Regions from separate parts of the Streptomyces sp. NPDC005263 genome, predicted to be linked through region 2. Evidence: riboswitches for the same ligand, from Rfam matches in the RefSeq annotation. Region 2 holds a riboswitch; the other holds the start of a gene.

Region 1 (10,350 bases), on a different contig from region 2:
ACGTCACCGCCGGCCCGCCCGCCATCGCTCTGCGCGGGAATCGTCCCCGCCGTCGCCACTTTCTCGGCTTTCTCGTCGCTCACAGCTTCGGCGCAATCTCTTCGATCCAGATACGCTCCCGCTGCTCCTGCGGCATGTGGCAGGCGGCCCAGTGCCGGCCACCGACCTCGGTCAGCTCGGGGCGGACCGTGCGGGTGACGTTGTCCTTGGGGATGTCGGCGTACGGGCAGCGCGGGTTGAAGGCACAGCCGGACGGGATGTTGATCAGCGAGGGCGGGGATCCCTTGACCGGGATGAGGCGCTCCTGCTGGTCACGGTCCAGGCGCGGCATCGAGCCGAGCAGGCCCCAGGTGTACGGGTGCCGCGGCTCGTAGAACACGTCCTCGGCGGGACCCCGCTCGACACAGCGGCCGCCGTACATCACCAGGATGTCGTCGGCCAGCTCGGCGACGACACCCAGGTCGTGGGTGATGACGATGACCGCGGAACCGAACTCCTTCTGCAGGTCCCGGATGAGGTCGAGGATCTGCGCCTGGACGGTGACGTCGAGGGCGGTCGTCGGCTCGTCCGCGATCAGCAGCTCGGGGTTGTTGACCAGCGACATCGCGATCATCGCGCGCTGGCGCATACCGCCGGAGAACTCGTGCGGGTAGTTGTTCACCCGCTTGTCCGGCTGCGGGATGCCGACCCGGTCGAGCATCTCCACGGCGCGCCGCTTGGCGGTCTTCTTGTCCACGTCGTTGTGGATCCGGTACGCCTCCACGATCTGCTGGCCGATCGTGTAGTACGGGTGCAGCGAGGACAGCGGATCCTGGAAGATCATCGCCATCTCGCGGCCGCGGAGCTTGCGCACGTGGTCCGGGTCGGCGGTCAGCAGTTCGGTGCCGTCCAGCCAGATCTCACCGGAGATCTGCGCCTTCTTCTTGCCGTACTGACCGGCGGTGTGCAGGCCCATGATGCCGAGCGAGGTCACCGACTTGCCGGAGCCGGACTCGCCCACGATGCCGAGGGTCTTGCCCTTCTCCAGCTGGAAGCTGAGCCCGTCGACGGACTTCACCAGGCCGTCGTCGGTCGGGAAGTGCACCTTCAGGTCACGCACTTCGAGGAAGGCGGTGGGTGCGGGCCGGCCGGCCACGGGTTCCCCCACGGCCGCTCCGGTCTTGTGCAGGTCGGTCATCCCAGCCTCACTCGCGGGTCGATGACGGCGTACAGCAGGTCCACGACGAGGTTGGCGACGGCGATCGCGAGGGCCGCGAACAGCGTCACCCCGAGGATCACCGGCAGGTCCTTGCTGCTGATGGCCTGGACCGCGGCGAGACCGAGGCCGGGGAGGTTGAACGTGGACTCCGTCAGCACGGCGCCGCCGAGCAGGACACCGATGTCGAGACCGAACACGGTCAGGATCGGCGTCATCGCGGACCGCAGCGCGTGCCGGGTGATGACCGCGCGTTCCCCGAGGCCCTTGGCCCGGGCGGTGCGGATGTAGTCCTCGCCGAGCACGTCGAGCATGGTGGCCCGGGTGAGGCGGGCGTACATCGCCGCGTTCAGCAGGGCCAGCACGATCCATGGCAGGAGCAGGGTCTCGAACCAGACGCCGATGGAGTCGTCGGTACTGAGGCTGTCCTCGATGTGCACCCAGCCGAGGCTGTGCACGAAGATGCCCATCGCCACCATGCCGGTGAAGAAGATCGGCAGGGAGACGCCGCCGAGGGCACCGATCATCGCGGCGCGGTCCCAGACGGAGCCCCGCTTGAGCGCGGAGACGACGCCGGTGCTGACACCCGCGATGAGCCAGAGGACACAGGCACCGGCGGCGAGCGCGGCGGTGACCGGGAGCGCCTCCTTCAGCGTGTTCCACACCGGCTCCTCCGTGACGAAGGAGTAGCCGAAGCAGGGGGCCGGGCAGTGCGTGACGTCATTGCCGTTGGCGTAGGTCCGGCCCAGCGGAATGCCCTTGACGAAGTCCCAGAACTGGATGAACAGCGGATCGCCCAGTCCCAGCTTGGTCCGGATGCCCTCGACCTGCTCGGCTCCGGTTGCCTTGCCGGCGAAGAGGACGGCGACGTCCTGTCCCGCCCACTTGGGCAGCATGTAGAAGACGGTGAAGGTCGCGAGCAGTACGACCAACACCATGATGACAACGGCGACCAGACGCCGGATGAGATAAGCAAGCACTGTGCGCGGCCCGGCGGCGGCCGGGGGCCTCCTTGTGGGAGGTCCCGGCCGCCACCAGAGCCATCACCTGCCCTTCGGACTGGCGGGATTCGGCGACAAGGGATCAATCAGCTTCGGTTTGCCGGTGGTTACTTCGTGACACCCAGGGACACGTAGTCGTAGCGGCCGTTGTACGCGGCGGACGAGTAGACGTTCGTCAGCCGGGGACCGCGCCACGAGATGTTCTTCTCGTAGATGAACGGCATCCAGTCGGCGTCGTCGAGCAGCTGCTTGTTCATCTGCTCGTACAGGCTCTTGGACTTGGCCTTGTCCGTGGTCGCGATCGCGTCGTCGAAGAGCTGGTCGATCTTCGGGTTCTTGATCTGCGACTCGTTGTAGTTGCCGTTCTCGAAGATGAAACGGCTGTCGAACAGCGGCTGCGCGTAGCCCTGGCCGGTCGGGAAGTCCGGGCCCCAGCCGCTCATCGTCATGCCGTAGCCGCGTTCCTTCACGACCTTCGGCGAGCCGGTGATGCTGGAGGACTGGGCGCCGTCGATCGGGTCGACCTCGACCTTGATGCCGACCTTGCCGAGCTGCTCCTGCAGGGCCTCGGCCGCGTCGACCTCACCCGGCTGGTTGGTGCGGGCGGTCAGCTTGGTGGAGAAGCCGGACGGCTTGCCGCACGCCTTCAGCGACTCCTTGGCCTTGGCGACGTCCGGCTTGCCCTTGCGGGCGACGACGCCGTACGGGTCGTAGTCGCTGTAGCCCGGGATCGTCTTCGGGAAGACCGAGTTGGCGATGTCGCCACCGGCGATCTTGCCACCGCGGGTCTGCTGCAGACCGGCGAAGTCCGTGGCGTAGAAGACCGCCTTGCGGCAGTCGACGTTGTCGAGCGGCTTCGCCGTGTGCACCAGGGCCACGTAGCGGACGAACGAGGTCTGGAGGTTGTCCACGTTCGACTTGTGGTCCTGGACGGCGCTGACCCGGCCGGACTGGGTCATGCCGGTGCCGTTGACGTCGACGTCGTAGTCACCTTCCATCAGCCGCTTGTCGTTCTCCTCCAGGTTGGCGGAGATCGTCACGGTGATCTTGTCCGGAAGGGCCGGGCGGATCGGGTCCGAGGCCTTCTTCCAGGCGGTGTTGCGGACCAGCACCAGGCCCTTGTTGGCGTTGTACGACTGGACCTTGTACGGGCCGGAGGAGAACGGGTGCTGGGTGTACTTGGCGCCGGTGTCCTTGCTCTGCTTCACCGGGGCACCGGTGGGCATGGCCAGGAACTGTTCGAAGTCACCGTTGGGCTTGGGCAGTTTGAAGACGATGGTCTTGTCGTCGGGCGTCTCGATCGCCTTCAGGCCCAGCTTGTCCTTGGACTTGTCCTTGTACGGGCCCTTGTACTCGCCCTTCGGGTCGAGCGTCTGCTTGATGTACGCCGGACCACCGGTGATGGTGTCGGTCGCCCAGATGCGCTCGATGCCGTACTTGATGTCCTTGGAGGTCAGCGCGGAGCCGTCCTCCCAGGTGAGGCCGTCACGCAGCTTGTACGTGTAGGTCTTGCCGTCGGCCGAGACCTCGCCCGGACCGGTGGCCAGGTCGCCGACCAGCTTGTTCGACGCGTCGCCCGGCTTGGTGTCGTACGTGACCAGGGTGCGGGTGAAGAACCGCATGAAGTCCCACGTCATGCCGTAGTACGTACGCTGCGGGTCCAGCGAGTCGAAGTCCTGCTTGCCGACGAACTTCAGCGTCCCGCCCTTCTTGGTGGACGCGTTGACGACCTTGTTCAGCGCCGCGCTGTAGCCGGCGCCCTTCTCGCCTTTGTCGTCACTGTCTCCGCCGCCGCACGCCGTGGTGGTCACCAGCGCCGCGACAACGAAGGCTGCGCCAGCAGCGAGCCGCCGCTTCGGGGAACCTGTGGGCATTTTCTCGTATCCTCCGAGATTCGCGGTTCCGGGCGTTTGCCGGAAAACCATGGGAAGAGCCACCTGACGGTGCGGCAGGGGCAAGTCGTGCGTCAGCGGGTCCCCTTGGGATCCAGAGCGTCCCGCAGGCCGTCGCCGAAGAGGTTGAAGGCCAGGACGGTGATGAAGATCGTCGCGCCGGGGAAGACCATGAACATCGGGTCGTGCTCGTAGGTCTGCAGCGCGTCGCGCAGCATGCCGCCCCACGACGCCGTCGGCGGCCGCACACCCGCGCCGAGGAAGCTGAGCGCCGCCTCCGTGAGGATGTTGGTCGGAATCATCAGCGTCGCGTAGACCATGATCGGCGCGAACAGGTTGGGCAGCAGCTCCCGGAAGAGGATGTACCGCCGGCCACCGCCCAGGCTGCGCGCGGCCTCGATGTACTCGCGCTCACGGAGGCTCAGCGTCTGGCCCCGGACGATACGGCCGACGTACGGCCAGCCGAAGAAGCCGATGACCGCGACCAGCACGGCGATGCGCACGCCCGAACCGGTCAGTCCCAGCAGGTCGTCCGGGAGGACCGAGACCAGGGAGATGATGAAGAGAAGCTGCGGGAAGGAGAGCAGCACGTCCATGACACGGCTGATCAGCGCGTCGACCCAGCCGCCGAAGTAACCGGCGACGATCCCGAAGAGCGTGCCGAGGACCACCGCGACGACGGCGGCCAGGAAGGCCACGAGGAGCGAGATGCGCGCGCCGTAGACGATGCGACTGAACACGTCACGGCCCTTGTTGGGCTCGACACCGAACAGGTAGTCACCGCTCACGCCGCCCCAGGTGCCCTGCGGCAGGTTGGTCAGCGGGTCGAGTTCCTCCTGGTGGAACTCGTTCGGCGGGTGGCCGAGCAGCGAGACGATCAGCGGGGCGAACACGGCGACCAACACCAGGACCAGCACGGTGATTCCGCCGGCGAGGGCCACCTTGTCCTGCTTCAGGCGGTGCCAGGCGATCTGCTTCAGGGACCGGCCTTCGACCTTCTTGGCGCCTGAGTCCGCGGGGTCGGCTGGAGCGGCCGGCGCCGCTTCCGCAGCGGTGTCGTGCAATGGCGCCGTCATGGCAGGGACCCCTCTCAACCGGCGGTGACCGGCCCGCGCTTGCCGCTGTAGCGGCCTCATCTTCAATCGAACACAAAGGGGCAACCCCCCTTGGACGGGGAGTCTTCAACGCCTCGGCGATCAGGTGCCAGCCTTGACGGTGAATGGATGCGCAACCGTGATGCTGCACCAGCGATTCCGTTATCCGAACAGTGGGTAACAGCTGTCGGACGTGTGGAAGTTGGGACACCGGGGCGAAACGGGCAGCATTGAGGTCATCCGACATCAATCTACGCGCATGGATCGACGCCGAGAACCACAAGACGATCCACAACCTCGAAGTAACTCATGTCACGAGCGTGAGCCGCCGCCCGAACCGGTCAGTACCGGCCACCCGCGTGCGGGTAGCCGTAGCCGGCCGCCGGGGCCGGGGCCGGGGCGGCGTGCGCCTCGCGGTCGTAGAAGGGGCGGGCGTTGGCCCGCATCCACAGGGCGACCGGGTCGTACTCGTCGGACATGGCCACGGTGGAGACCGGCAGCCCGTCCGGGACGACGCCGATGGACTGCTGCATCATCGCGCGCACCGAGTCGACGGCCGGCGGGCTGGTGTCGTACACGTCGAGGCCGACGGCGAGATAGGGCGCCCCGAGCGCGGGCTGCACCCAGGCGCGGCGCAGGGCGCGCACCGCCGGGGTGCGGTGGGCGTTCTGCGCGATCAGGGCGTAGAACTGCGGAATCTCGATGGCGGGTTCGGACAGTCTGAGGGGCCCGGCGGGCTGGCGGTCCAGGCCGGTGGCGATGCGGCGCAGGTCGAGCCAGGGGATGCCGACGCCACCGCCGGGTGCGTGCGGGTTGAGCCAGAGTCCGTAGTGGTCGGGGTAGAGGGTGCGGGCCACGTCGAGGCCGTCGATCACTTCGTACGATCTGTTCCAGCCGCTGGCCGACAACTCCTGGGCGGAGGTGACGCATGGGGCGTAGCCGTACCCCTCGACCTGCATGTTCCCGTACTGGGCGTCGGGGGAGCCGGCCTGGCCGTGCCACAGCAGCATCCAGACCTGTCCGGAGGACGGGGTGGCGAGCGCGCGGAGGAGCGCCTCGTAGGCGTCGTAACGCCCGGGCGTCACCTGGCGCAGCATGTGCTCGACCTGCCCGGCCGCGGTGCCGCTGGCACTCACCTTTTACCGACCCTTCGTGATGTGGCCTGAATAGGGACCCAGCTTAGGCGCTCCGCCGGGTTCAGCCGTTGAGCTGTTTCAGTAGCCCTGTTGGTAGAAGGGCCGCACACTCTGCCGCATCCAGTGGCCCACCGGGTCGTCCGCCACGTCCAGGAGCACCAGGTTGACCGGCCACCGGACGGGGACGGTGCCCAGGGCACGGGCCAGGGCCTCCATCGGCAGGGCCCGCAAGTCGCCCTCCCACTGGGACAGTTCCACGCCCACGAACATGACCGGCTCGGCCGTCTCGATGACGGCGAGGCAGCGGCGGGCGGTGAGCACCACGCCCGTGGCGGCGAACTCGGACGAGGCCGCCGCGAGGAAGTCGACCGGGTCGTCCTGCCAGTCCGGCTCGAACAGACGGACCCGGCCGCCGGCGGCGGGACCGTCCAGCGGGGTCAGGCCGACCCGGCACAGTTCGGCGACGGCGGCCGGCGGCAACGGGACACCGACCGTGCCGTCCGGGTTCACCGCGAGGCCGACCTGGGGCGGCAGACCGCGGGCGAACTCGACCGCGGGGGCGATGGTGTACGACAGGTGCGAGCCGACGACCTGGCGGAACTGTTCCTCGGAGCTGAACACCGGGACATAGGCCTGGCCCTCGATCTCCAGCGTGGGCAGGTCCAGGGGGCCGCTGTGCGGGCCGCCGCCGTTGGGCAGCGGCACCCAGACGAAGCTGCGGCCGAGCACCTCGATGATCCGCCCGCCCGCCCCGGGCACGCCGAGGGCGGCGGACAGCACCTCCTCCAGCTCGTTGCCGGGCCATCCGCCGTGCGGATGAGGGTGCGCCTGTGCCGGGAAACCCGGGAAGTCAGCGGGGAAGTCCGCCGGGAAGTCCATCTGCCTGCCTACCGCCTGCCTGGTACCGCCTGCTGTAGCTGAAAAGGCTATCGGGTACGGAGCGCGCATGAGAGACGGGCGGCCGGTCCGGCCACCGAACCGATCCGGCTCACCCCGTGAACCCGATCCGTCGCAGCACGTCGGCCGCGTCCCGGTCGACCAGCACCGCCGAGCCGCAGCCCGCGGGCAGGTCGCCCTTCGCCACGGAGCCGATCAGGCGGGAGGCGGCGCCCCGGTGGCGCAGGAACGCGTACCGCGAGACACCGCGGCCGCGCTCGCGCTGCCCGGCGAGCGCGGTGTCCGGCGTGACGTCGAGCAGCAGCAGGTGCAGGGTGCCGCCCCGGCGACGCGCCTCGCGGGCCAGCCAGCCGCGCACCCAGGCCTGCGTACCGCAGTCGTGCACCACGACCCCCTCGCCGGAGCGCAGGGCGCGGCGCAGACCGGCGTAGTGCGCGAGGCGGACCAACGGGCGGTAGACCGCGTACGGCAGGAAGCGGGGCATCCGCGTCGCCCAGCGGTCGCGGGCGTCCTGGGAGTCGATGCGCAGCCCGTTGACCGTGCGCCGCATCAGGGTCGACTTGCCGCTGCCGGGCAGGCCGGTGATCGCGACGAGGTCCCGCGGGCCGAAGAGCAGGGCGTGCGGGCTGTGGCCGCCGCGCTCACGGAGGTCGCGGACGACGGGTGCGCCGAGCGGGCCGCAGGCCTCCGCTGCCGGGACCGTCGGCTGCTCGGGCAGCGTGAGAGCCGAAGTGGTCGCGTACGCCGTGGTCCTGTTCACCGTGATCGTCCTCCCCTGGGGTGGTCACGAGTTCCCTCCCCGTCGAGTGTAAAGAGAAGGTAATGCGCGGTGTCTCGTGTTTTCGTGCTCGTCCTGCCACAAGCCGGTTACAGATGCCGCCCTGCCGTACTCGACCGAGGCGTGCAATGATGACGGCGCCAACTGCATACCGGCCGTTTGAATCCGCGCGGGAGAGTTCCGGGTCGTACGTGTGTCGTACGGGTGCCCGGGCGCCGAAGGAGCAAGTCCCTCCCTTGAATCTCTCAGGCCCCGTACCGCGCGGGCGAGGCACATCTGAAAAGCGGGCCGCTGCGACAGTGGCTCCACCCAAGGTGCAAGTCGTGATCACCGCTTCGCGTGGTCCTGACGAACCTCTCAGGTTCCGATGACAGATGGGGAGGAACGACCTCGCCCTCCCTCACGCTCGAAATGAGCTCGCGCGGGAGGTACCCCATCGCCTCGGGAGACGACCGTCCGATGAGCAGTACCGCACCCCGTCACACCGCGCTCGACGCCCTGCATCGCGCGCTCGGCGCGACGATGACCGACTTCGCCGGCTGGGACATGCCCCTTCGCTACGGCTCCGAACGCGACGAACACCAGGCCGTGCGCACCCGCGCCGGTCTGTTCGACCTCTCGCACATGGGCGAGATCACGGTGACGGGACCGCAGGCGGCCGCCTTCCTGAACCACGCGCTGGTCGGCAACATCGCCTCCGTCGACGTCGGCCGCGCCCGCTACACCATGATCTGCCGGGCCGACGGCGGCATCCTGGACGACCTGATCGTGTACCGGCTCGCCGAGGCGGAGGCCGGGTCCGCGCACTACATGGTCGTGGCCAACGCCTCCAACGCCCAGGTGGTGCTGGACGCGTTGACGGAGCGTGCCGCCGGTTTCGACGTCGAGGTGCGCGACGACCGGGACGCCTACGCGCTGATCGCCGTGCAGGGCCCGGAGTCCGCGGGTGTCCTGAAGTCCCTCACCGACGCCGACCTCGACGGCCTGAAGTACTACGCCGGTCTGCCGGGCACCGTGGCCGGCGTGCCCGCGCTCATCGCCCGCACCGGGTACACCGGCGAGGACGGCTTCGAGCTGTTCGTGAATCCGGAACACGCCGTGGAGTTGTGGCAGGCGCTGACCGAGGCCGGCGCGGGCGTCGGCCTGGTCCCGTGCGGCCTGTCCTGCCGGGACACCCTGCGCCTGGAGGCGGGCATGCCGCTGTACGGGCATGAGCTCTCCACCGCGTTGACCCCCTTCGACGCCGGTCTCGGCCGGGTGGTGAAGTTCGAGAAGGAGGGCGACTTCGTGGGCCGCGAGGCCCTTAGGGAGGCCGCCGCCCGTTCGGAGCACAACCCGCCGCGGGTTCTCGTCGGCCTCGTCGCCAAGGGCCGCCGGGTCCCGCGTGCGGGGTACCCGGTCGTCGCGGACGGCCGGGTGATCGGCGAGGTCACCTCGGGCGCGCCCTCGCCCACGCTGGGCAGGCCGATCGCGATGGCGTACGTCGACGGGGCGCACGCCGCGCCGGGCACACCCGGTGTCGGTGTGGACATCCGGGGCAGTCACGAGCCGTACGAGGTCGTGGCGCTGCCGTTCTACAAGCGTCAGAAGTAACGGCGGCAGGCAGTCGGCGTGCGTGACCCTGCGCACTTTCCGCTGCTCACGTACGTTGCCAGCAGTCCCTCATTCACCAGCACTCCCCCGCGTACAGGAGAATTCAGGCCATGAGCAATCCCCAGCAGCTGCGCTACAGCAAGGAGCACGAGTGGCTGTCGGGCGCCGAGAACGGCGTCTCGACGGTCGGCATCACGGAGCACGCGGCCAACGCGCTCGGTGACGTCGTCTTCGTACAGCTCCCGGAGGTCGGTGCCGGTGTGACCGCGGGCGAGACCTGCGGCGAACTGGAGTCCACCAAGTCGGTCAGCGACCTGTACTCCCCGGTGTCCGGTGAGGTCACCGAGGTCAACGAGGACGTGGTCGACGACCCGTCACTGGTGAACTCCGCCCCCTTCGAGGGCGGCTGGCTGTTCAAGGTACGGGTGGCCGAGGAGCCGGCCGACCTGCTCTCCGCCGACGAGTACACCGCCTTTTCCGCCGGCTGAGGAGTCCTGCACCTGATGTCCGTTCTGAACACGCCCCTGCACGAGCTCGACCCCGAGGTCGCCGCCGCGGTCGACGCCGAGCTGGTCCGCCAGCAGTCCACCCTGGAGATGATCGCCTCCGAGAACTTCGCGCCCCTCGCGGTGCTGGAGGCGCAGGGCTCCGTCCTGACCAACAAGTACGCCGAGGGCTACCCGGGCCGCCGTTACTACGGCGGCTGCGAGCACGTCGACGTGACCGAGCAGATCGCGATCGACCGGGTCAAGGACCTGTTCGGC
Region 2 (10,350 bases):
CGACCCCCGCGAGACCACGGGGTTCTCCGACACCGGGCGCGTGCGTGACCGTGACATGCAGCGCGTGGTCAACGGGCTGTGGGCGTCGGGCGCCGAGGCCGTCTCCATCAACGGACAGCGGCTGACCGCCCTGTCGGCGATCCGTGCCGCGGGTGACGCGATACTGGTCGACAACAAGCCGCTCGTGCCTCCGTATACGGTGCTTGCCGTGGGGGACGGGAAACGGTTGAGCAGCAGGTTCCAGAACAGCCCCGACGGGCTGTATCTGCACGCCCTGCAGGAGAACTTCGGCATCCGGACCGCCATCTCCGTGGAGGAGGACCTCCGGCTGCCCGCCGCACCGAGTGTGATCGTACGTACCGCACAGCCGAGAACTGAGAAGGGCACATCGTGATCGCCGTACTGGGCCTCGTCGTGGGAGTCGTGGCCGGCCTGTTGGTCCGGCCCGAGGTTCCGGCGGTCGTCGAGCCTTATCTGCCGATCGCCGTCGTGGCGGCACTGGACGCCGTCTTCGGCGGCCTGCGGGCCATGCTCGACGGGATCTTCGACGACAAGGTCTTCGTCGTGTCGTTCCTGTCGAACGTGGTCGTGGCCGCGCTGATCGTGTTCCTGGGCGACAAGTTGGGTGTGGGTGCCCAACTGTCGACCGGTGTCGTCGTCGTGCTCGGGATCCGTATCTTCTCGAACGCCGCGGCGATCCGCAGGCACGTCTTCCGGGCGTGAGGCCGATGAGCGACGAGGACGAGACCCCCGACAACCCGCTGCGCAAGGAACTCCCCGAGGAAACGCCCGCCGGGAGCGTGCCGACGGCGGCCGAAGAAGACGCTCAGGGGCAGCAGCGGCTGACCGGCCGCCAGCGACTGGCGAACGGGCTGTGGCCGCCGCGCGTCACCCGGGCCCAACTCATCGTGGCCGTCCTGCTGTTCGGGCTGGGCTTCGGCCTGGCCGTTCAGGTCGCGTCGAACAGTGACAGCGACAGCGCGCTGCGGGGCGCCCGCCAGGAAGATCTTGTGCGCATCCTTGATGAACTGGACGACCGTACTCAGCGTCTTGAAGACGAGAAGCAGGGCCTTGAGAACCAGCGTGACGAGCTGGAGAACAGCTCGGACCAGGCCGAGGAGGCCCGCAAGCAGACGATCGAGAAGGAGAGGGAGCTCGGGATCCTCGCGGGTACGGTGGCCGCGCAGGGGCCGGGCATCACGATGACCATCGATGACACGAAGGGGACGGTCGAGGCGGACATGCTGCTCGACGCGATCCAGGAGCTGCGCGCGGCCGGCGCGGAGGCGATCCAGGTGAACGGCGTGCGAGTCGTCGCGGGGACGTATCTGACGAATTCCGGCAAGGGCGTGAGCGTCGACGGGAACAAGATCAACGCTCCTTTTCGTTTCAAGGTCATCGGCAAGCCGCAGGACCTCGAACCGGCGCTCAACATTCCAGGAGGCGTGGTGCAGACTCTGGAGAAGGAGCAGGCCACCGCGACCGTCGAGCGGTCGGACAAGATCGTCGTGGACGCCTTGCGAGCCGCGAAGCGGCCTGACTACGCTCGGTCGTCCTCGCAGTGAACCGCAGGTGCATGGGGGACGTCCGGCCAGGGCATGAGGTTGCGGGGGGTCGGCGCACCGAATGGGTGGTGCGTGGTGGAAACTGTCAGGTGGATACGGACGTTGTGAGGGTGTCCGGGTCGACCGGTGTGTTCAATCAGGGTTCGTCCTGCCCCACGGGCGGGTCTGTTTCGGTCAAGGGGAATCGCCCGTGAAGTTGTTTGCGAAGTTGTTCGGCAAGAGCGCGCGAGAGGGCAGCAGCGAGAATGCGACCGCCCGCCATCGCGCACAGCCTGACGCGGAGGGCCAGCGCCCCCTGTACCGGGACCAGGTCGGTGGCCCCGGCGGTGACGTTCGCGGTGGTCAGGGCGCGCCGTCTGTTGACCCTGCCCAGGCCGGAGGCATAGGTTTCGGACAACCGTCGACCTCAAGTACGGGTGGAGGGTTTTCCGGCGACCCGTACGCTTCCCATGCCCCTGGGGGGCAGCCGCGGCAGGAGGATCCGTCCATGTCGGCCCTGGTGTGTACGAGGTGCGGTAACCGCAACGCGGAGAACAGCCGCTTCTGCTCCAACTGCGGTGCTCCGCTGCGGCCCGGTGCGACGCCCGAGCGGCCCTCCGAGACCACGTCCACGATCTCCATCTCCGGGCTCGAGGCCTACGACTCCGAGGCCACCGGCCAGACGCAGATGCCCATGCTCTCCCCGGAGGCACAGGCGGCCGTAGACGCGCTGCCGCTCGGCTCCGCGCTGCTGGTGGTACGCCGTGGCCCGAACTCGGGCAGTCGCTTCCTGCTGGACGGCGACCTGACCACGGCCGGCCGTCATCCGCAGAGCGACATCTTCCTGGACGACGTGACGGTCTCCCGTCGGCATGTCGAGTTCCGCCGTGGCCCGGACGGTTCGTTCACGGTGGCCGACGTGGGCAGCCTGAACGGCACGTATGTGAACCGCGAGCGGATCGACCAGGTCGCTCTGAACAACGGTGACGAGGTGCAGATCGGCAAGTACCGGCTGGTCTTCTACGCGAGCCAGCGGGGCTACTGACCCTCCTCCGGACGTTGTCCGGGGGGACCCCCAGGGAAGGTCCATGCTTCATACACGGAGCGGCGGTGCCGGGCACGGTACCGCCGCCACGGACAGTGGGCTGATGAGCATCGGCACGGTGCTGACCGTGCTGCGCGACGAGTTTCCCGAAGTGACCATCTCCAAGATCCGTTTCCTGGAGTCGGAGGGGCTCATCGAGCCGCAGCGGACACCCTCGGGGTATCGCAAGTTCACCGCCGACGACGTCGAGCGTCTGGGCCGGGTCCTGAGGATGCAGCGGGACCACTATCTGCCGCTCAAGGTCATCAAGGACCACCTGGACGCCGTGGAGCGCGGTGAGACCGTACAGCTGCCGGTTCTGGGGCGTCCACGGGACGGTGAGGCCGCCCCTGACGCCTTCGAGGCGCCCACGGCGGCCCGTGTCGGACGGGCCGAGCTGCTCGCCGCTGCGGAGATCGGTGAGCAGGACCTGCACGAGTGGGAGTCGTACGGGCTCATCGCCCCGATGCAGGACGGGGCGTACGACGCCGAGGCCGTCACGGTCGCCTCGCTCGTCGCCGAACTGGGCCGGTTCGGGATCGAGCCGCGACACCTGCGGGTGATGAAGGCCGCCGCCGACCGCGAGGCCGGCCTGGTGGACCAGGTGGTGGCCCCGCTGAAACGCCATCGCAACCCGCAGACCAGGGCACACGCCGAAGCCCGCGCGAAGGAACTGGCGGGACTCACGGTGAAGCTGCACGCGGCGTTGGTGCAGATCGCCCTCGGGGTGCGGCTGCCCTGAAGTGGGCTGCTCGGCGGAGGCCGGATCGGCCACCCGTTTCCTGCCCGACTACCCAAACGTCCCGGGCACGGCCTAGGGTTGCTGTGTGAACGAGCTCGATGTCGTAGGTGTCCGGGTGGAAATGCCCTCCAACCAACCGATCGTGCTCCTGCGCGAAGTGGGAGGCGACCGCTACCTCCCCATCTGGATCGGGCCGGGGGAGGCAACGGCGATCGCCTTCGCGCAGCAGGGCATGGCCCCCGCTCGACCGCTGACCCACGACCTGTTCAAGGACGTGCTGGAGGCCGTCGGCCAGGAGCTCACCGAGGTGCGCATCACGGATCTGCGTGAGGGCGTCTTCTACGCGGAGCTGGTGTTCGCCAGCGGGGTGGAGGTGAGTGCTCGGCCGTCCGACGCCATAGCGCTGGCCCTGCGCACCGGCACGCCGATCTACGGCAGCGACGGGGTGCTCGACGACGCGGGGATCGCGATTCCCGACGAGCAGGAGGACGAAGTGGAGAAGTTCCGCGAGTTCCTCGACCAGATCTCGCCCGAGGACTTCGGCACCAGCAGCCAGTGAACAACGACGGGCCCGGCGGATGAGCACTCCCGCCGGGCCCGCGCATGACCACCGACGCCTCAAATGCCGCCAATTGCCTACGGCCGGCGCAGCGTCCCACGGCCCGCTCCGAGCGCATTCGGCTAGCCTTTCCCCGCGGCGGGGCACGGGAAACCACTCTTAGGGTGATTATCACTCGGCGTGCCGAGTGTGGCGATCGTTGACGCGCCCCTGGTGACTGCCTACCGTCGAGAGGGCAGGTCAAGGACGGAGGTCGGCGTGAGAAGCAGCGGCGACGGTATGGCTGGGGGTGCCCCCGGACGGAGTCTCGGGGCGAGCGGTCCGTACCCGCTTCACAGCAAGGCGGCCGATCACGCTCCGCAGCGACCGACGGCCGTGCCGAGCAGCGGAGGGACGACGTCCATGGCGTCCGAGCAGATCGGCTATCGCGGTCCGACGGCCTGTGCGGCCGCCGGTATCACCTACCGGCAACTGGACTACTGGGCCCGCACCGGTCTCGTGGAGCCGAGCGTGCGGCCCGCCTACGGGTCCGGGACGCAGCGTCTGTACAGCTTCCGGGACGTCGTCATCCTGAAGATCGTCAAGCGCTTCCTGGACACCGGTGTGTCGCTGCAGAACATCCGCACGGCGGTCCAGCATCTGCGCGAGCGCGGATTTCGCGATCTGGAGCGCATGACCCTGATGAGCGACGGCGCCACGGTCTACGAGTGCACCACGCCGGACGAGGTCCACGCACTGCTCCAGGGCGGCCAGGGTGTCTTCGGGATCGCGGTCGGTGTGGTGTGGCGGGACGTGGAGAGTGCCCTCTCACAGCTGCACGGCGAGCGGGTGGACACCGGGGAGACGCTGGTCGGGCACAACCCCGCGGACGAGCTGGCACGGCGCCGCAACCGGGCGGTCTGAGCGCCGTCCCCGCTCTCGGGGTGGGGCATTGTCAGTGGCGTAGGGCAGCATCGGAGATGTGAGAACCGCGCCCACGATCCTGCATCTCGACATGGATGCCTTCTTCGCCTCGGCGGAGCAGGCCTCCAAGCCGAGTCTGAGGGGAAAGGCCGTCGTGGTGGGCGGGCTGGGGCCGCGTGGGGTGGTGGCCACGGCGTCGTACGAGGCACGGATCTTCGGCGTGCACTCGGCGCTGCCCATGGCCCAGGCGAGACGGCTCGCGCCGAACGCCGCGTATCTCGTGCCGCGCTTCGCGTTCTACCGGTCGATCAGCGATCAGGTGATGGAACTGCTGAGAGCGCTGTCGCCGTTGGTGGAGCCGCTGAGCCTGGATGAGGCGTTCGTGGATCTGGAGGCCGGGGGAGCGGCCTGGGACGAGGCGTCGGCGCGGCTGGCCGGGGTGAAGCTCAGGGCGGACATACGGGCTGTGACGGGGCTGACGGGATCGGTGGGGCTCGCCGCCTCCAAGATGCTGGCGAAGATCGCCTCGGAGCAGGCCAAGCCGGACGGACTGGTGCTGATCAAGCCGGGGACCGAGCGGGCGCTGCTCGGGCCGATGCCGGTGCGGACGCTGCCGGGGGTGGGCCCTGCGACGGGGGACCACCTGCGGCGGGTGGGGATCCACACCGTGGAGGAGATCGCCGAGGCGGGTGAGGACGAGCTGGTGCGGCTGCTGGGCAAGGCACACGGGCACTCGCTGTACGCGATGGCGCTGGCGCTCGACGAGCGGCCCGTGGTGGCGGAGCGGGAGACGAAGTCGGTGTCGGTGGAGGACACGTACGACGTCGACATCCATGACCGGGTCCGGGTGGGGACGGAGGTGCAGCGGCTGGCGGAGCGGTGTGTGCGGAGGCTGCGGGAGGCGGGGCTCTCCGGCCGGACCATCGTGCTCAAGGTGCGACGGTTCGACTTCTCCACGCTCACCCGGTCCGAGACGTTGCGGGGGCCGACGGACGATCCGGGGGTGGTGCGGGAGGCGGCCGCGCGGCTGCTGGAGTCCGTGGACACGACCGGGGGTGTGCGGTTGCTCGGGGTGGGGGTCAGTGGGTTGGCCGACTACACACAGGAGGATCTGTTCGCGCAGGTGGCGGGAGAGCGGATGGACTCCGGTGCGGTCGAGGAAGCGGATGACACGCCCGTCGAGGCACCGAAGGCGCCGGCTGAGCGGCGGTGGCCCTCGGGACACGATGTGCGGCACACCGTGTACGGACACGGGTGGGTGCAGGGAAGCGGCCTCGGACGGGTGACCGTGCGGTTCGAGACGCCCGACTCCGGGCCGGGGCGGGTGCGGACGTTCCGGATCGAGGATCCCGATCTGGAGCCGGCGGAGCCGTTGCCGTTGGTGCGGGCGCGTTCCGAGGCGGGTGAGGCTCAGGTGGGCGGGGCTTCGGTGAGTGGGGCAACGGGGTCGGGGTGAGCGCGGGGGCGCATGCGGGGGTGGCGGGTCTGGGTGGAGTGTGGGTGGGGTGTGTGCTGGTTTCGGGCGGGCGGGGACGGGCTGGCGAGCCAAGCGGGACCGGCTACCTGGTGCTGCGGGCCTGGCTGTGTGCGCTGGGCTGATCGGGTGCGGTCGTGAGGGTGGCGTGCTGGGCGGATCGACTGGGCCTGGGCCGGACGTGCGGGCCGCCGGGGTCGGTCATCCGGATGGGGGAGGTGCCGGCGAGGAGAGTGCGGACCGCGTGGAGGTCAGGACTCGTCCGTGTTCGCCAGCCTGCCGAAGTCGTGGTCCGGGAGCGGAGGAGGGGCGGACAGGTCGAGACCGTAGTGGTGGTAGAGCTGCAGTTCCTGCTCGGGGGAGAGGTGGCGGCCCACGCCGAAGTCCGGGGCGTCCTTGATCAGGGCCCGGTCGAAGGGGACGCGCAAGGTGCCCTCGATCAGTTCGCTGGGCTCCAGGGGGACGAAGGCGTCCCTGCTGAACAGACCTGTGCGTATGGCCGCCCACTCCGGTACGCCGGTCGCGTCGTCGAGGTAGATCTCGTCGATCGTGCCGATCTTCGTGCCGTTGCGGTCGAACGCCTTGCGGCCGATCAGGTTGCGCGGATCGATGTCGGTCTGCACGGGTCCTCCATTTGGTCGCAACTCATCCGTAAGCACCACAAAAGAGCACAATCAGGGAGGCGGCCACTCGAACGCTCAAGCGCTGATCGCGCTGGTACGCTGGCAAACGGCTGCTGACCCCGTGCGGGAGAGTCCTTCGGACGACATCCGGAGGCGCCGAAGGAGCAAATCCTCCCCGGAATCTCTCAGGCCCCCGTACCGCATGGGCGAGGTCACTCTGGAAAGCAGGGCGGGTGTCGACGGCTTCCGCTCTCACCGACGGTGAAAGCCGGCCACCCTCGGGTGGTCCGGTGAAGCTCTCAGGTTGAGATGACAGAGGGGGAGGCCGTTCGGGTACCCGTGCCGTGGTGCCCCACGAAGGTCGTGTCGGACCAGGAGGCCTCCGCAATGATCGCTCACCGCCGTCCGCTCTCCGAACTGGAGCAGGGGATTCCGTTCGAACAGCGTCACATCGGGCCTGACCAGGAAGCGCGGGCGAAGATGCTCGCCCACGTCGGGTACGGCTCGCTGGACGAGCTCACCGCCGCCGCTGTGCCGGACGTGATCAAGAACGCCGACGCGCTCGATCTGCCGGGTGCGCGTACCGAGGCCGAGGTGCTGGCCGAGCTGCGTTCGCTGGCCGACCGGAACCAGGTTCTCGACTCCATGGTCGGCCTCGGGTACTACGGGACGTTCACGCCGCCCGTGATCCTGCGCAACGTGATGGAGAACCCGGCCTGGTACACGGCGTACACGCCCTACCAGCCCGAGATCTCCCAGGGGCGCCTGGAGGCGCTGCTGAACTTCCAGACCATGGTCGCCGAGCTCACCGGCCTGCCGACCTCGGGTGCCTCGCTGCTCGACGAGGGCACCGCGGCGGCCGAGGCGCTGGCGCTGTCGCGGCGCATGGGCAGGAACAAGAAGGGTCTCTTCCTGGTCGACGCGGACACGTTGCCGCAGACCGTCGCCGTGATCCGGACGCGGGCCGAGCCGACCGGCGTCGAGGTCGTGGTCGCGGACCTCGGTGACGGCATTCCGGCCGAGATCGCCGGGCGCGAGATCAACGGTGTGCTGCTCCAGTACCCGGGCGCCTCCGGTGCCGTACGCGACATCAAGCCGCTGATCGAGCAGGCCCACGAACTCGGCGCGCTGGTGACGGTCGCCGCCGATCTGCTGGCGCTGACGCTGCTGAAGTCCCCGGGTGAGCTCGGTGCGGACATCGCCGTCGGGACGACCCAGCGGTTCGGGGTACCGATGGGCTTCGGCGGGCCGCACGCCGGATACATGGCGGTGCGCGAGAAGTTCGCACGCAGCCTGCCGGGGCGGCTCGTGGGCGTGTCCGTCGACGCCGACGGGAACAAGGCCTACCGGCTCGCCCTGCAGACGCGGGAGCAGCACATCCGGCGCGAGAAGGCGACCAGCAACATCTGCACCGCGCAGGTGCTGCTCGCCGTGATGGCGGGCATGTACGCCGTCTACCACGGGCCGGAGGGCCTGAGGGGCATCGCGCGGCGCACCCACCGGTACGCCACGATTCTCGCCGCGGGGCTGACGGCCGGCGGGATCGAGGTCGTGCACGGCTCCTACTTCGACACCCTGACCGCCCGGGTGCCGTCACGGGCAGCCGAGGTCGTCGCGGCCGCGCGCGAGAACGGCGTCAACCTGTGGCTCGTCGACGACGACCTGGTGTCGATCGCGTGCGACGAGACCACCTCGCGGACGCAACTGGCTGCCGTGTGGGCCGCGTTCGGGGTCGAGGGGGACATCGAGGCGCTGGACGCGGCCGCCGAGGACTCCCTTCCGGCCGCGCTGAGGCGTACCGACGCGTACCTCACGCACCCCGTCTTCCACCAGTACCGCTCCGAGACCGCGATGCTTCGCTACCTGCGTCGGCTGGCCGACCGGGACTACGCGCTCGACCGCGGCATGATCCCGCTGGGCTCCTGCACCATGAAGCTCAACGCGACCACCGAGATGGAGCCGGTCACCTGGCCCGAGTTCGGTCAGCTGCATCCCTTCGCGCCCGCCGAGCAGGCCGAGGGCTATCTCGTCCTCATCCGCGAGCTGGAGGAGCGTCTCGCCGAGGTCACCGGCTACGACACGGTGTCGCTGCAGCCCAACGCGGGTTCGCAGGGCGAACTCGCGGGACTGCTCGCCGTACGCGGATATCACCGGGCCAACGGGGACGAGCAGCGGACCGTGTGTCTGATCCCGTCGTCGGCGCACGGCACCAACGCCGCCAGTGCCGTGATGGCCGGGATGAAGGTCGTCGTGGTGAAGACCGCCGAGGACGGCGAGATCGACGTCGAGGACCTGCGGGCGAAGATCGAGCAGCACCGGGACGAACTGGCGGTGCTGATGATCACGTACCCCTCGACGCACGGTGTGTTCGAGGAGCACGTCGCGGACATCTGCGCGCAGGTGCACGAGGCCGGCGGCCAGGTGTACGTCGACGGCGCCAACCTCAACGCCCTGGTGGGGCTGGCCAAGCCGGGACACTTCGGCGGAGACGTCTCGCACCTGAACCTGCACAAGACCTTCTGCATCCCGCACGGCGGCGGCGGTCCGGGCGTCGGCCCGGTCGGGGTGCGCGCCCACCTGGCGCCCTACCTGCCGAACCACCCCCTGCAGCCCGCGGCCGGTCCGGAGACCGGTGTGGGGCCCGTCTCGGCCGCGCCCTGGGGCTCCGCCGGGATCCTGCCGATCTCGTGGGCGTATGTGCGGCTCATGGGCGGTGAGGGGCTCAAGCGGGCCACGCAGGTGGCCGTGCTCTCCGCGAACTACATCGCCAAGCGGCTGGAACCGCACTTCCCGGTGCTCTACACCGGTCCGGGCGGCCTGGTCGCGCACGAGTGCATCATCGACCTGCGGCCCCTGACCAAGGCGACCGGTGTGAGTGTCGACGACGTCGCCAAGCGGCTCATCGACTACGGGTTCCACGCGCCGACGATGTCCTTCCCGGTGGCCGGGACGCTGATGATCGAGCCGACCGAGTCCGAGGACCTGAACGAACTCGACCGATTCTGCGAGGCGATGATCGCCATTCGTGCGGAGATCGAGAAGGTCGGCTCGGGCGAGTGGTCCGCGGACGACAATCCGCTGCGGAACGCGCCGCACACCGCGGGCGCGCTCGGCGGGGCCTGGGAGCACGCGTACACGCGTGAGGAGGCCGTCTTCCCGTCCGGTGTGTCGGTGGCGGACAAGTACTGGCCGCCGGTGCGCCGTATCGACCAGGCCTACGGCGACCGGAACCTGGTCTGCTCCTGCCCGCCGCTGGACGCGTACGAGGACTGATCTGACGTAGGTGGGAAGGGCTCCGACCGGTCGTGCACCGGGCGGAGCCCTTTCGCGTCAGGTGAGCCCTTGCGCCTCCCGGGGCGTGCGGTGCGACGCGGTGAGGTCACACCGTCGCCAGGGAGACCTCGGTCGACTTGATCAGGGC

What was found. Region 2 has a riboswitch for glycine ahead of gcvP (aminomethyl-transferring glycine dehydrogenase). Riboswitches for the same ligand answer to the same signal wherever they lie in the genome.
Region 1: it holds a riboswitch for glycine, as region 2 does, so the genes downstream of both, gcvT (glycine cleavage system aminomethyltransferase GcvT) here and gcvP (aminomethyl-transferring glycine dehydrogenase) in region 2, are expected to answer to the same signal.

What each region holds. Positions count from the first base shown of each region.
Region 1 is NZ_JBIAKJ010000004.1:284,376-294,725, forward strand. Features, by position in the region: gene ACFYRY_RS19815 (dipeptide ABC transporter ATP-binding protein) at 1-83, opposite strand, end outside; gene ACFYRY_RS19820 (ABC transporter ATP-binding protein) at 80-1,177, opposite strand; gene ACFYRY_RS19825 (ABC transporter permease) at 1,174-2,175, opposite strand; gene ACFYRY_RS19830 (ABC transporter substrate-binding protein) at 2,304-4,070, opposite strand; gene ACFYRY_RS19835 (ABC transporter permease) at 4,163-5,164, opposite strand; gene ACFYRY_RS19840 (enhanced serine sensitivity protein SseB C-terminal domain-containing protein) at 5,524-6,318, opposite strand; gene ACFYRY_RS19845 (enhanced serine sensitivity protein SseB) at 6,397-7,197, opposite strand; gene ACFYRY_RS19850 (AAA family ATPase) at 7,307-7,975, opposite strand; glycine riboswitch at 8,154-8,263, shown strand; gene gcvT (glycine cleavage system aminomethyltransferase GcvT) at 8,453-9,586, shown strand; gene gcvH (glycine cleavage system protein GcvH) at 9,697-10,074, shown strand; gene glyA (serine hydroxymethyltransferase) at 10,090-10,350, shown strand, end outside.
Region 2 is NZ_JBIAKJ010000009.1:393,635-403,984, reverse strand. Features, by position in the region: gene ACFYRY_RS34720 (DUF881 domain-containing protein) at 1-394, shown strand, start outside; gene ACFYRY_RS34715 (small basic family protein) at 391-723, shown strand; gene ACFYRY_RS34710 (DUF881 domain-containing protein) at 729-1,565, shown strand; gene ACFYRY_RS34705 (FHA domain-containing protein) at 1,627-2,589, shown strand; gene ACFYRY_RS34700 (MerR family transcriptional regulator) at 2,633-3,370, shown strand; gene ACFYRY_RS34695 (bifunctional nuclease family protein) at 3,456-3,929, shown strand; gene ACFYRY_RS34690 (MerR family transcriptional regulator) at 4,188-4,832, shown strand; gene ACFYRY_RS34685 (DNA polymerase IV) at 4,891-6,288, shown strand; gene ACFYRY_RS34680 (PRC-barrel domain-containing protein) at 6,558-6,929, opposite strand; glycine riboswitch at 7,044-7,140, shown strand; gene gcvP (aminomethyl-transferring glycine dehydrogenase) at 7,317-10,202, shown strand; gene ACFYRY_RS34670 (molybdopterin-binding protein) at 10,309-10,350, opposite strand, start outside.